3 regions of the Diaphorobacter limosus genome follow, and region 1 is predicted to be linked to each of the others. Evidence: riboswitches for the same ligand, from Rfam matches in the RefSeq annotation. Region 1 holds a riboswitch; each other region holds the start of a gene.
What was found. A riboswitch is a leader RNA that binds a small molecule or an ion and turns the genes downstream of it on or off. The one in region 1 is predicted to bind glycine.
Positions count from the first base shown of each region.

Region 2: it holds a riboswitch for glycine, as region 1 does, so the genes downstream of both, P4826_RS00845 (D-amino acid dehydrogenase) here and P4826_RS03850 (D-amino acid dehydrogenase) in region 1, are expected to answer to the same signal.
Region 3: it holds a riboswitch for glycine, as region 1 does, so the genes downstream of both, gcvT (glycine cleavage system aminomethyltransferase GcvT) here and P4826_RS03850 (D-amino acid dehydrogenase) in region 1, are expected to answer to the same signal.

Region 1 is NZ_CP136921.1:779,129-783,066, forward strand. Features, by position in the region: gene P4826_RS03840 (AraC family transcriptional regulator) at 1-70, shown strand, start outside; partial or broken gene P4826_RS03845 (amidohydrolase) at 73-986, shown strand; glycine riboswitch at 997-1,086, shown strand; glycine riboswitch at 1,087-1,199, shown strand; partial or broken gene P4826_RS03850 (D-amino acid dehydrogenase) at 1,261-2,430, shown strand; gene P4826_RS03855 (IS5 family transposase) at 2,589-3,560, opposite strand; gene P4826_RS03860 (trimeric intracellular cation channel family protein) at 3,852-3,938, opposite strand, start outside.
Region 2 is NZ_CP136921.1:160,980-164,917, forward strand. Features, by position in the region: gene P4826_RS00830 (spherulation-specific family 4 protein) at 1-262, opposite strand, end outside; gene P4826_RS00835 (hypothetical protein) at 424-1,152, shown strand; gene P4826_RS00840 (FlgO family outer membrane protein) at 1,149-1,691, shown strand; glycine riboswitch at 1,760-1,857, shown strand; gene P4826_RS00845 (D-amino acid dehydrogenase) at 2,013-3,287, shown strand; gene flhC (flagellar transcriptional regulator FlhC) at 3,295-3,834, opposite strand; gene flhD (flagellar transcriptional regulator FlhD) at 3,878-3,938, opposite strand, start outside.
Region 3 is NZ_CP136921.1:1,177,829-1,181,766, reverse strand. Features, by position in the region: gene gcvH (glycine cleavage system protein GcvH) at 1-148, opposite strand, end outside; gene gcvT (glycine cleavage system aminomethyltransferase GcvT) at 230-1,294, opposite strand; glycine riboswitch at 1,405-1,513, opposite strand; glycine riboswitch at 1,529-1,617, opposite strand; gene P4826_RS05730 (MBL fold metallo-hydrolase) at 1,711-2,763, shown strand; gene P4826_RS05725 (TRAP transporter large permease) at 2,786-3,938, opposite strand, start outside.

The DNA of each region.
Region 1 (3,938 bases):
CCGCGCTTTCACCCACCGCGTCGGCATGCCGCCACTTGCCTGGCTGCAAACGCACACCGATCAGGACTGAGGCTGCCCCATGCCAGTTGCCATGCGGGTTTGATGCATGCCTGCGGCCACGACGGACACACCGCAATGCTGCTGGCTGCGGCCGAACATATTGCAAAGTCCACCACGTTTGATGGCACGCTGAATTTGATCTTTCAGCCCGCTGAAGAAAGCTTGGGGGGGCGCGCAAGATGATTGAAGACGGCCTGTTTGACCGCTTCCCCTGCGACGCAATCTTTGCCATGCACAACCTGCCGGGCTTTCGGCCAGGTCAGTTGTTATTGCGCGAAGGCGCAACCATGGCGTCCAGCGAAAACATTCTGGTGCACATTGAAGGTAAAGGCGGCCATGGTGCCATGCCGCACCAGAGTGCTGACCCGGTCGTTGCGGGTTCGGCAATTGTCATGGCGCTACAAACCATCGTTTCACGCAACGTACCCCCACTGCACATGGCCGTGATCACGGTCGGCTCTTTTCAGTCGGGTGTGGTCAACAACGTCATCCCCCAAAACGCCACGTTAAAGCTTAGCGTACGGGCGCTGGATCGGGATGTGCGAGAGTTGTTGCGCAATCGCATTGTGGAGCTCGTTGAGTTACAGGCGAAAAGTTTTGGCGTGACCGCAAAAGTCGAGTTTTTGCCCGGTTACCCGGTGCTGGTCAATACCCCTATTGAGACGGGAATAGCCCGCGAAGTGGCGGTGGCGTTGGTAGGCGCAGATAACGTGGTGCTCCAAACTGAACCGCTCACCGCCAGTGAAGACTTCGCCTACATGCTCGACAAAGTGCCAGGCAGCTATCTATTCATCGGGAATGGCGATGCAACTAACGGAGGTCACGGGGCCTGCATGGTGCACAACCCCAATTACGATTTTGAAGACCGCAACATACCTGTGGGTGCTGCGTTCTGGGTCGCGTTGACTGAGCGCTTTCTGGCGTAGTTTTTTTATGAAATTCAGATCGGGAGAGATCGCGTTAAATCGCGACGCCGAAGGAGCAACCACCCCGGAAACTCTCAGGCAAAAGGACCGGTTTGAATCGTTGATATCTCTGAAGAGTTGCTGGTCTTAGTCACCCGGCACACCGCAGGAGCAAGTGGTTGCATTGAACACGATGGACCACGAATCTCTCAGGTTCTAAACAGAGGGGGTGCACCAGCCATGCACAGGGCTTGTTGGTGCTCAACACTTTGACGTTTTTGAAAGCTCATTCACTATGAAAACAATCGCAGTTATTGGCGGCGGCATCACGGGCGTCACAACAGCTTATGCCTTGGCAAAACGCGGCTTTTCCGTTACCTTGTTTGAACGCCATCGCTATGCTGCGATGGAAACATCATTCGCAAACGGAGGGCAACTCTCTGCATCTAATGCAGAAGTTTGGACGCATTGGTCCACCATCCTCAAAGGGCTAAAGTGGATGCTCAAAAGTGATGCGCCGCTGCTGGTCAACCCAGCACCTACGTGGCACAAACTCTCCTGGTTTGCAGAGTTCATTGCTGCGATGCCCCATTACGAGCGCAACACGGTTGAGACAGCTCGCTTAGCAGTCGCAGCCCGCAAACACTTGTTTACTTGGGCGCAGGAAGAAGGCATTGATTTCGACCTGAAGAAGGAAGGCATCCTGCACATTTACCGTGACAAAAAAGGGTTCGACCATGCAGGCAAAGTGTCAGTCATGCTGGCCAAGGGGGGCCTACCTCGCTATGCCGTGACCCCAGCTGAAATGAAAGCCATCGAGCCGACATTGGCAGGCACCTACTACGGTGGCTACTTCACTGAGAGCGATTCCACGGGAGACATTCACAAATTCACCAATGGACTAGCAAATGCGGCATCACGACTCGGCGTGCACACGCTGTATGGTCAAGATGTGACGTCGATTCAAAGCGATGGCCAACAAGCTGTCATCACCGTGACACAACAAGACGCCACCCCAAGCCTGCATACCTTTGATAGCGTGGTGGTGTGTGCAGGAGTGGGCAGCCGTGACTTTGCAGCTCAGCTAGGCGATCGCGTGAACATCTACCCCGTCAAAGGCTACTCCATCACCGTCAACTTGAACGATGAAGAAAGTCAATTGGGTGCCCCCACCGTGAGCTTACTGGATGACGAAACCAAGTTGGTCACCAGCCGCTTAGGCCTCAACCGTTTCCGCGTTGCAGGCACTGCCGAATTCAATGGCGTGAACCGTGACATTCGCGCAGACCGCATCCGCCCATTGATTGAATGGGTGGAACAATGTTTTCCCCGCGTTAACACACGCTCTGTAGTGCCTTGGGCAGGCTTGCGCCCTATGATGCCCAACATGATGCCTCGGGTGGGTCAAGGTAGAACTCCCAATGTTTTTTACAACACCGGGCATGGGCACTTGGGTTGGACGTTATGGATGCCCTGAACAACCCATCCCCAGGCGTGCTACGCCTGGGCTATTTTTCAGATGGTGCAAACTTGAGTTGATTTCGGCAGTTTCCCCTGCCTTTTTGCCCTTGAAACAGGGCTTTTTGCCGCTTTTGGCGGCCCGCGCCCTGTTTTCGGGCGCACTCATCCCCGTGCTCCTTGCTGCTGCATCAACTGATGGCGCGCCATCCACAGGTTCGAGAGCGCAAACAACGTCACGATCTGCAGGGTGTTTTTCTTCAGACCTCGGTAGCGCACCTTGGTGTAGCCAAACTGGCGCTTGATGACGCGAAACGGGTGCTCCACCTTGGCGCGGATTTGCGCCTTCACGCGCTCGAGCTGATCGACCAGGGCATCTACGGCACTGCGTTCTTTGTCCAATGCCTTGCGTTTGGCCGGCCCCATGGCAACGTGCCACGGCACGTCTTTGGGCGCATCGGCGCGTTTGTCCGCTCCCTGGTAGCCAGCGTCACCAAAGACCTGCACCTCCTGTCCGTGCAGCAGGCTGTTGCCTTCGACCACGTCGCCGACGTTGCCCGAGGTGCAGCGCACGGTATGCACCAGGCCGCTGTCGGCGTCCACGCCGATATGGGCCTTCATGCCGAAGTACCACTGGTTGCCCTTCTTGCTCGAATGCATCTCGGGGTCTCGCGCCTTGTCTTTGTTCTTGGTTGAGCTCGGCGCGGCAATCAAGGTGGCGTCCACGATGGTGCCTTCCTTGAGCTGCAGGCCTTTGGCGCACAGCAGGTCGTTGACGGTGGCCAGCATCTGCTCGGCCAGCTTGTGGCGCTCCAGGCGGTGGCGAAAGCGCAAGATGGTGCTCTCGTCAGGCAGCCGCCCGTGGGCATCGAGCTGGGCAAAGTCTCGGTACAGGGGCGTGTCAAACAAGGCTTCCTCCATCCCCAGGTCCGACAGCTTGAACCACTGCTGCAAGAAGTGCAGGCGCAGCATGGTCTGCAGCTCAAAGGGCGGGCGCCCGTTCCTGCCCTGGGGGTAGTACGGGGCGATCAGCTGCACCAAGTCTTGCCAGGGCACGACTTGCTCCATCTGTTCGAGAAAGACTTGCTTGCGGGTCTGGCGCGTGCTCAGGTTCAGGGCGAGGCCAATTTGCTTCATAGATGCTGAGGATGCCAGCGGTGGCTGACAGCTACCAGACAAATGGGGAGGTTTTGCAGGATTTCCTTATCAGCCGTGACAGCTGAGCTGGTGTCAGACACCATCGTCAAAGCTGCAGCAAAGAAATCAGGATATTCAATGAACTTGCATGCAGTTGCTGCTGGCAACATTTAGAGTTCAAAATAATAAGCAGTAGGGGTCTTGCGGCTCTCTACTGCTTTTTTTCTTAACTTAGTTGGTGATTTTCTAAAAAATTAAACAACCTCATCATTGGTTATAGTTTTTTAACATTCAAGCCCGCCAAGCCGGCAGTTGCCAGTTGCGCCACAGTGCCAGTGCGCGAAGGCACACAGTAACAAATAAGCACCCCAGTAAGGC
Region 2 (3,938 bases), 620 kb from region 1:
TGCCGGCGGTGGTCGTGAACGTAACCGTGAGGTTGTTGGCGTTGCTGCCATCGAGGCCTGCCTGGACGTTCAGTGCGCTGCTCAATGTGCCCCTGTCGAAAACGTTCGCTTGGGCGTTGGTGATGAAGCTCAAGCTGACGATGCCCGACGGCGGTGGGGGTGCTGGCGTGGTTGGGGCGGTGGATTTCTCCGTCCCGCCGCCGCAGCCCGCCAAGGCGGCAGTCAAGGCCAGCAGAGACGCGATGTGCGATGTGGTGTGCATGGTGGTCATGAGGAGGAAGGTGGATTCCCGCGGTGTTGCATTCATGTTGCTGTTGTGACCGCATGCTAATAGTGCTTGAGGCATCGAAACCGCCGCTTTGAACGGGAAACCCGGCGTTGTTGTGTCGATTGCCCCGGGACTCCATCCCTATCATCGGGATCATGTTTTCATCCATCCACCGCGCCTCGGTTCATGCGGCTGTGCTGGCGGCGACTCTGCTGGCCGGTTGCAGCAACCTGGACGTCCCGCGCGCCGACAACTACCCGGCCACCGGGCAGAAGAAAGCGCGTGCCGTGCATCATTGGGATGTGCTGGCCGACGACGTGGCCGCACGCGTGGCAGAGAAGACGGCCGCCTGGCCCGAGGGTGGACAGCCCATCCATGTCACGGTAGCCGACAACTCCAGTTTCAACCAGGGCTTTCTTAAGCTTCTGCGGGTGCGCCTGCTCAATAAGGGGGTGGCACTGTCCACCGGGCCGTCGGCGCTGGAGCTGGAGGTTCAGACGCAATTGGTGCAGCACCAGGCAGGGGTTCCAAGCAACCTGCCTATTCCAACGCCCTGGACTCTGCTGGGCAGCGGCGTAGGTGTGTGGCGTGATTGGGAAACGCATTACTCCGATCGTGTCTTGCTGCCAGGCGTGGCCACCGCCATCGGCCTGGGGGCGGGTCTGGCCATGGATCTGGCCCAGCGCCACACCCAGGGCGCCGCGGCGGGCGGCCCCACGCGCACCGAGGTGCTCATCACCACCACCCTCAAGACCCAGGATCGCTATCTGGCGGGGTCGGCAGACATGTACTACATCGAACGTGCGGATGCGGCGCTCTACCAGCCCGAGCTGCCGCCGCCGGCGCCTGCGCCGCTGCGCACCTGGAAGGTGGTGGCGCCATGAAACGCCGTGCGGCCCTGGCTGCCGCTGTGCTGGCATGCGCCTGCGCGTTGCAGGGTTGCGCGCAGTATTACTACGGCGACCGGTCCGCAGTGGCGCCGGTTGACCTGGTGGCCAGCAATCATGGGGCTGCCGATGCCTTGCTGGAGCAGGTGGCGCTGAATGCCGAGCAGCCCGTGCTCGTGTCCACCGTGGTGCAACTCGATCGGCTGGGCGAATCCTCGCGCCTGGGGCGTTTGATCTCCGAGCAGCTGGCCGGCCGCCTGGCCCGGCGCGGCCTGCGCGTGACCGAGCTGCGCCTGCGCGAGACGCTGGCCCTGCGGCCACGCCAGGGTGAGTTGCTGCTCTCGCGCGAGGTGGGCGAGGTCAGCCAGGCGCAGGCCGCCCAGGCCGTGCTGGTGGGAACCTATGCGGCCGCCTCTCAGGCGGTATACGTGAGCCTCAAGCTCGTGAGCCCGCATGGCAATGCCGTGCTGGCGGCGCATGACTATGCGCTGCCCATGGATGGGAATGTGCGCGGTCTGCTGGTCGGGGAATATTGAAGCGATCGTCGGCAGGCCTTGGATGCATGGGGCAAGGCCGCCACGGCTGCAAACGGCGCTATGATCGCGCGCATTGGTCGGGAGAGACCGCTGGGCATCCCAACCCAGTGGCGCCGAAGGAGCAACCGCCCCGGAAACTCTCAGGCAAAAGGACCGGCCAGTTCATGACACTCTGAAGAGCGGGCGGATTCGTCATCCTCCCCACCGCAGGAGCAAGCACCCCGCAGCGGCGCGGGTGCGAATCTCTCAGGTTCCAAACAGAGGGGGCGTGCGGCATGCATGTTGCCGTCGCACTCCACCCTTCCGACGTTTGGAGCTTTCATGAAATCAATCGCTGTCATCGGCGGTGGCATCACCGGCGTTACCTCGGCCTACGCGCTTGCCAGGCGCGGCTTTTCCGTCACCCTGTTCGAGCAGCATCGCTATGCGGCGATGGACACCTCGTTTGCCAATGGCGGCCAGCTGTCTGCCTCGAATGCCGAGGTCTGGACGCACGGCTCGACCATCCTCAAGGGCCTGAAGTGGATGTTGCGCGGCGATGCGCCGCTGCTGGTCAACCCGCGCCCGACCTGGCACAAGCTGTCGTGGTTTGCCGAGTTCATTGCCCACATACCGAAATATCGAGAGAACACCATTGCCACGGCACGCATGGCGATTGCCGCGCGCCAGCACCTGTTTGCCTGGGCCGAGGCCGAGGGCGTGGAGTTCGATCTGAAAAAGCAGGGCATCCTGCACATCTACCGTGATCGCAAAGGCTTTGATCATGCGGGCCAGGTCTCCAGGCTGCTGGCCGCCGGTGGACTGGAGCGGCGTGCCGTGACGCCCGAGGAAATGCGGCAGATCGAACCCACGCTGGCGGGCGATTTCTTTGGTGGCTACTTCACCGAGAGCGACTCCACCGGCGACATCCACAAGTTCACCACCGGCCTGGCTGCGGCGTTTGAACGCCATGGTGGGCGCTGCCTGTTTGGCGCGCTGGTCAAGGGCGTGGCCAGCAATAGCGGGGGCGCAACCGTTGACTTCGAGTGCGACGGCGTCACGGAGCGCCGGCATTTCGACGCCATGGTCGTCTGTGCAGGCATTGGCAGCCGTGCGCTGGCCACGCAGCTGGGTGACCGCATCAACATCTACCCGGTCAAGGGCTATTCCATCACCGTCAATCTTCTGGATCAACCGAGCCAGCAGGCCGCGCCCACCGTGAGCCTGCTCGATGATGAGACCAAGCTGGTCACCAGCCGCCTGGGACAGGATCGGTTCCGGGTGGCTGGCACCGCGGAGTTCAATGGCGCCAATCGCGATATTCGCGCCGACCGCATCCAGCCGCTGATCAACTGGGTGAACCAGTGCTTTCCGGATGTCAGCACGCGCCAGGTCGTACCCTGGGCCGGCTTGCGTCCCATGACGCCGAGCATGCTGCCGCGCGTGGGCCCGGGCGCCCGGCCGAACGTGTTCTACAACACCGGCCATGGCCACCTGGGCTGGACGCTGTCGGCCGCGACGGCGGACATGCTGGCCGACATGGTGTGCGCCGCAAGCCGTGCGCGCAGCGCCAGCGTGGTGGCCGTGGGCCAGGCGCCGCTGGCGCAGGAGGGCTAGTCTTTTATCAGTGCAGGGTCAATGCACCTGCGCTCTTGCTCTTGCCGGCGCGTGCCGGCGGGTTGCACAGGCCGCAGGTGTAGTGGCGGTTCTCGTACAGCTCGGTGACGAACTGGCCGCTGCACTGCGAGCATTTGGTGCGCGTGAGCATGCCGGCATCGACGAACTTGATCAGGCGCCAGGCGCGCGTGAAGGACAGCAGGGGCTCGATCTCGGCGGCCGCCACCTGCTCGTTGTACAGGCGGTAGGCCTTGGTCAGCAGCTCCACGCTGTCCAGGCTCACGCCCTTGGACAGGTACTCGTAGATGTTCAGGAACAGCGAGCTGTGGATGTTCTCCTGCCAGGTCAGGAACCAGTCGGTGGAAAACGGCAGCTGGCCCTTGGAGGGCGACTTGCCCGCGATCTCCTTGTACAGGCGGATCAGGCGCTCGTACGACAGCGTGGTCTCGGACTCCAGCACCTGCATGCGGGCGCCCATCTCGATCAACATGGCGGCGCGTTCGATTTGCTTGGACTCGTTGAGGACGCTCTTGACGGGTGCGGACATGGCGGGCTTTCGTTGGCTTGGGGGCGGTGCAGGGGGGCTTGGCTCAGAGCACTTCGGAGACACGGCTGGCCATCAGGATGTTGGCGTGCAGCGTGTTCGTGGCC
Region 3 (3,938 bases), 400 kb from region 1:
CCTGGGCAAAGGTGGCGCCCACGGCGGGCAGGTCGACGAAGACCACGTCGCCCAGCGCGTCCTGCGCATGTACGGTGATGCCGACCACGGCGGCGTTGGCGTCGGCGCTGTTGACCCACTCGTGGTCTTTGGAAAACTGGATGCTCATGGCGATGCTCCGATAAAAAAAGTTGTGAGAAGGGGCAGCGCGCACTGTAGCCGCGCTGCCGGTGTAGCGAAACCGAAAAAATCAGCCGCGGTGGTAGCGCGGGGGCAGGAAGGGCGTGGGCGAGACCACCATGGCCACGGGCTTGCCGCGCACCATGGCAAACACCTCGGTGCCGGGCTGGGCGTACTCGGGCTGCACGTAGGCCAGGGCGATGGGCTGGTTCAGCGTGGGCGAGAGCAGGCCGCTGGTGACATGGCCGACATGCTGGCCGTCCAGGTTCTCCAGCACCGCCGGCTCGCGCACCGGCACGCGCTCTTTGGCGATCAGGCCGACGCGCTTCTTCGTCAGGCTGGCCGGGTTGTCGATCTGCGCCAGCACCTTGGCCGCGCCCGGAAAGCCGCCAGCGCGCTCGCCGCCGGTGCGGCGCACCTTCTGGATGGCCCAGTTCAGCGCCGCCTCGGGCGGAGTGGTGGTGCTGTCGATGTCGTTGCCGTACAGGCACAGGCCGGCCTCCAGGCGCAGCGAATTGCGCGCGCCCAGGCCAATCGGCTTCACCTCGGGCTGGGCCAGCAGGGCGCGTGCCAGGGCCTCGGTGTGGTCGCCGGGCACGGAGATTTCAAAGCCGTCCTCGCCGGTGTAGCCGCTGCGCGTGATGAACAGCTCGGCGCCATTCCAGGCGAAGCTGGCGCCGCTCATGAAGACCAGCTTTTCCACGCCCGGCACCAGGCGCGAGAGGGCCGTGACCGCCTGCGGCCCCTGCAGCGCCAGCAGGCCCTGGGTGGGCAGGGTGACGATCTGGCAGCGGTTGCCGATATGCGTCTCGATATGCGCGATGTCGGTGAGCTTGCAGGCACCGTTGACGATCAGGAACCAGGTGTCGTTTCCCTGGTTGAAGAACATCAGGTCGTCGATCACGCCGCCCTCGTCGTTGAGCAGCAGGCCGTAGCGCTGCTTGCCTTCGGCCAGGCCCTGCACGTCCACCGGCATCAGAGACTCCAGCGCCGCCGCCGCGTCGGCTCCGATAAGCTTGAGCTGGCCCATGTGCGAGACGTCGAACAGGCCGGCGGCCTGGCGCGTGTGCTGGTGTTCGGCCATCAGCCCGCTCTTGTACTGCACGGGCATGGAGTAGCCGGCAAAGGGCACCATGCGGGCGCCCAGCTCGATGTGCAGGGCGTTCAGGGGGGTGGTCAGCAGTTCGGTGTCGGACAAGGCATGTCTCCAGGGCAAATGCGGGCCATGGCGCAACGCACCATGGTGTTTGCCCTGCTGTCCTCTTTACCTGAGAGATTCACCCCGGATGGCAGGGTTTGCTCCTTCGGTGGACGCCCGAAACCGGTTGGGGCGCCTCTCTCCAGCAAGGAAACGCCCGCAGCAATCGCGGGCGTGTCGTCAGTCCTTTTGCCTGAGCGTTTTGGCTGTTGCCTGCGCCTTCGGCGGCCCCACAGGGGGCTCTCTCCTGACAGCCGGCAATTCTACCTTGCGCGACAGGCTGGGCAATGCGTCCTGGTGTTTTCCGATAAGCTGCCAGTTGGTAACAAAAATGAAGGTCGGTAGTGGCATCAATGGCTGAAGAAGTGGTGACGGACAAGAACGGCCTGGTCTACCCATGCGGCGTTGCGCCCGTGGTAGGCGACGCCAAAGAACTGGCCCCGGGCGTATGGTGGCTGCGCATGCCCATGCCGTTTGCGCTGGACCACATCAACCTGTGGGCTTTGCGTGATGGCGATGGCTGGGCGCTGGTCGATACCGGCATCTGGTCCACCGACACGGCGGGTGCCTGGCGCCAGCTGTTTGCGGGGGTGCTCGATGGGCCGGTGACGCGTGTTTTCGTCACCCACATGCACCCCGACCATATCGGCATGGCCGGCTGGCTGACGCGCAAGTTCGGCTGCCGTCTGTGGATCAGCCGCCTGGAGTACCTGAGCTGCCGCGCATTGAGTGTCGATACCGGGCGCGAGGCGCCGGATGATGCCATCCAGTTCTACCAGCGTGCCGGCTGGGGCGAGGAGGCGATCGAAACCTACCGCACCCGCTTTGGCGGCTTTGGCAAGCTGATCTATGCGCTGCCCGACAGCTACCGGCGCCTGCGCGATGGCGAGGAGATCTGTATAGGCGAGCAGCGCTGGCGCGTGGTGGTGGGCACGGGCCATTCGCCCGAGCATGCCTGCCTGTACTGCCCCGAGCTGAAGCTGTTGATCTCGGGCGACCAGGTGCTGCCCGGCATTTCGTCCAACGTCTCGGTGTTTCCGGCCGAGCCCGATGCCAACCCGTTGGCCGACTGGCTGGAGTCGCTGGAAAAGCTCGAGCGCAGCGTGGCCGACGATGTGTTGGTGCTGCCATCGCACAACCAGCCCTTCCGGGGCCTGCATCGGCGCATTGCCGCGCTGCGCGACAGCCAGCATCGGGCGCTCGACAGGCTGCGAGAGGCCTTGCGGCAACCGCAGCGCGTGGTCGATGTCTATGGCGCGCTGTTTTCCCGCCCGGTCACCGCGGACAACATGCAGATGAGCCTGGCCACGGGCGAGAGCGTGGCCCATCTCAACTACCTGGTGGCGCGTGGCGAGGCCAGGGTGAGCATCGGGCAGGAGGGCTGCGCCTGGTATCAGATGGTCTGATCACAGGCGACGGCCCCTGGCCTTACTTGTAGAGCAGCTGCGGCAGCCACAGGCCTATGGACGGCCAGGCATACAGCAGCACGATGGCCAGGATCTGTATGCCCATGAAGGGCAGCATGCCCAGGAAGATCTGGTTCAGCGTCACATACGGCGGCGCCACGCCCTTCAGATAGAACGCCGACATGGCCACGGGTGGTGACAGGAAGGCGGTCTGCAGGTTCAGCGCCACCAGCAGGCCGAAGAACAGCGGATCGACCCCGAAGTGGCTCAGCAGTGGAATGAAGATGGGCATGAAGATCACGATGATCTCCGTCCACTCCAGCGGCCAGCCGAGCAGGAAGATGACGATCTGGGACAGCACCATGAACTCGACCTTGGTGAGGTTCATGGACAGCACCCATTTCTCGATCACTTCCTGTCCGCCCAGCAGCGCAAAGGCGGCTGAAAAGATGGCCGAGCCCACGAACAGCCAGCACACCATGGCCGAGGTCTTGGCCGTCAGGTAGACCGACTCGCGCAGCACGTCCATGGTCAGCTGCCGGTAGGCCGCCGCCAGCAGAAAGCCGCCGAGCGCCCCCATGGCCGCCGCCTCGGTGGGCGTGGCCAGGCCGGAGACGATGGAGCCCAGCACCGCCAGGATGAGCATCATCAGCGGGAAGAAGGAGCTCAGCAGCATCTTGAAGATTTCAAGCCGGGCAAAGCTCAGGAACAGGTAGAACAGGGTCGTGACCGCCCCCAGCAGCGAGAACAACACCCACCACCAGGTGGGGGCCGGCTGCGTCTCGGCCTGGGCTGGGGCCTCGGCCGCTGCAGCGGCCGGCGGTTCGGCCACGGCCGCGCCATCCTGGCCCTGTGCCTGAACTTCGGGCTCGGCGCCCGGGGGCTCGGCCAGCGCGGTATCCGGCTGGTTCTCTTCGGCTTGCTCTGCGGGGGGCTCCTGGAGGCTGCCCTCTGCCGGGAGCTCTTGCAAACCTCCGTCGCCGGGCGGCTCTTGCAGGCCGGAGGCAGAGGAGCCGCTTTCGCCCAGGCCTATGGGCTGGATGTCGAACGTCTCCTCCACCTTGACCGTGGTGACGGCGTTCCAGCTGCTCACCACCAGCACCAGAAACAGCAGCCCGGGCAAGACCACCAGGGCCAGCTGGCGCAGCACATGGGCCAGTGGCACCTGGGCGTTG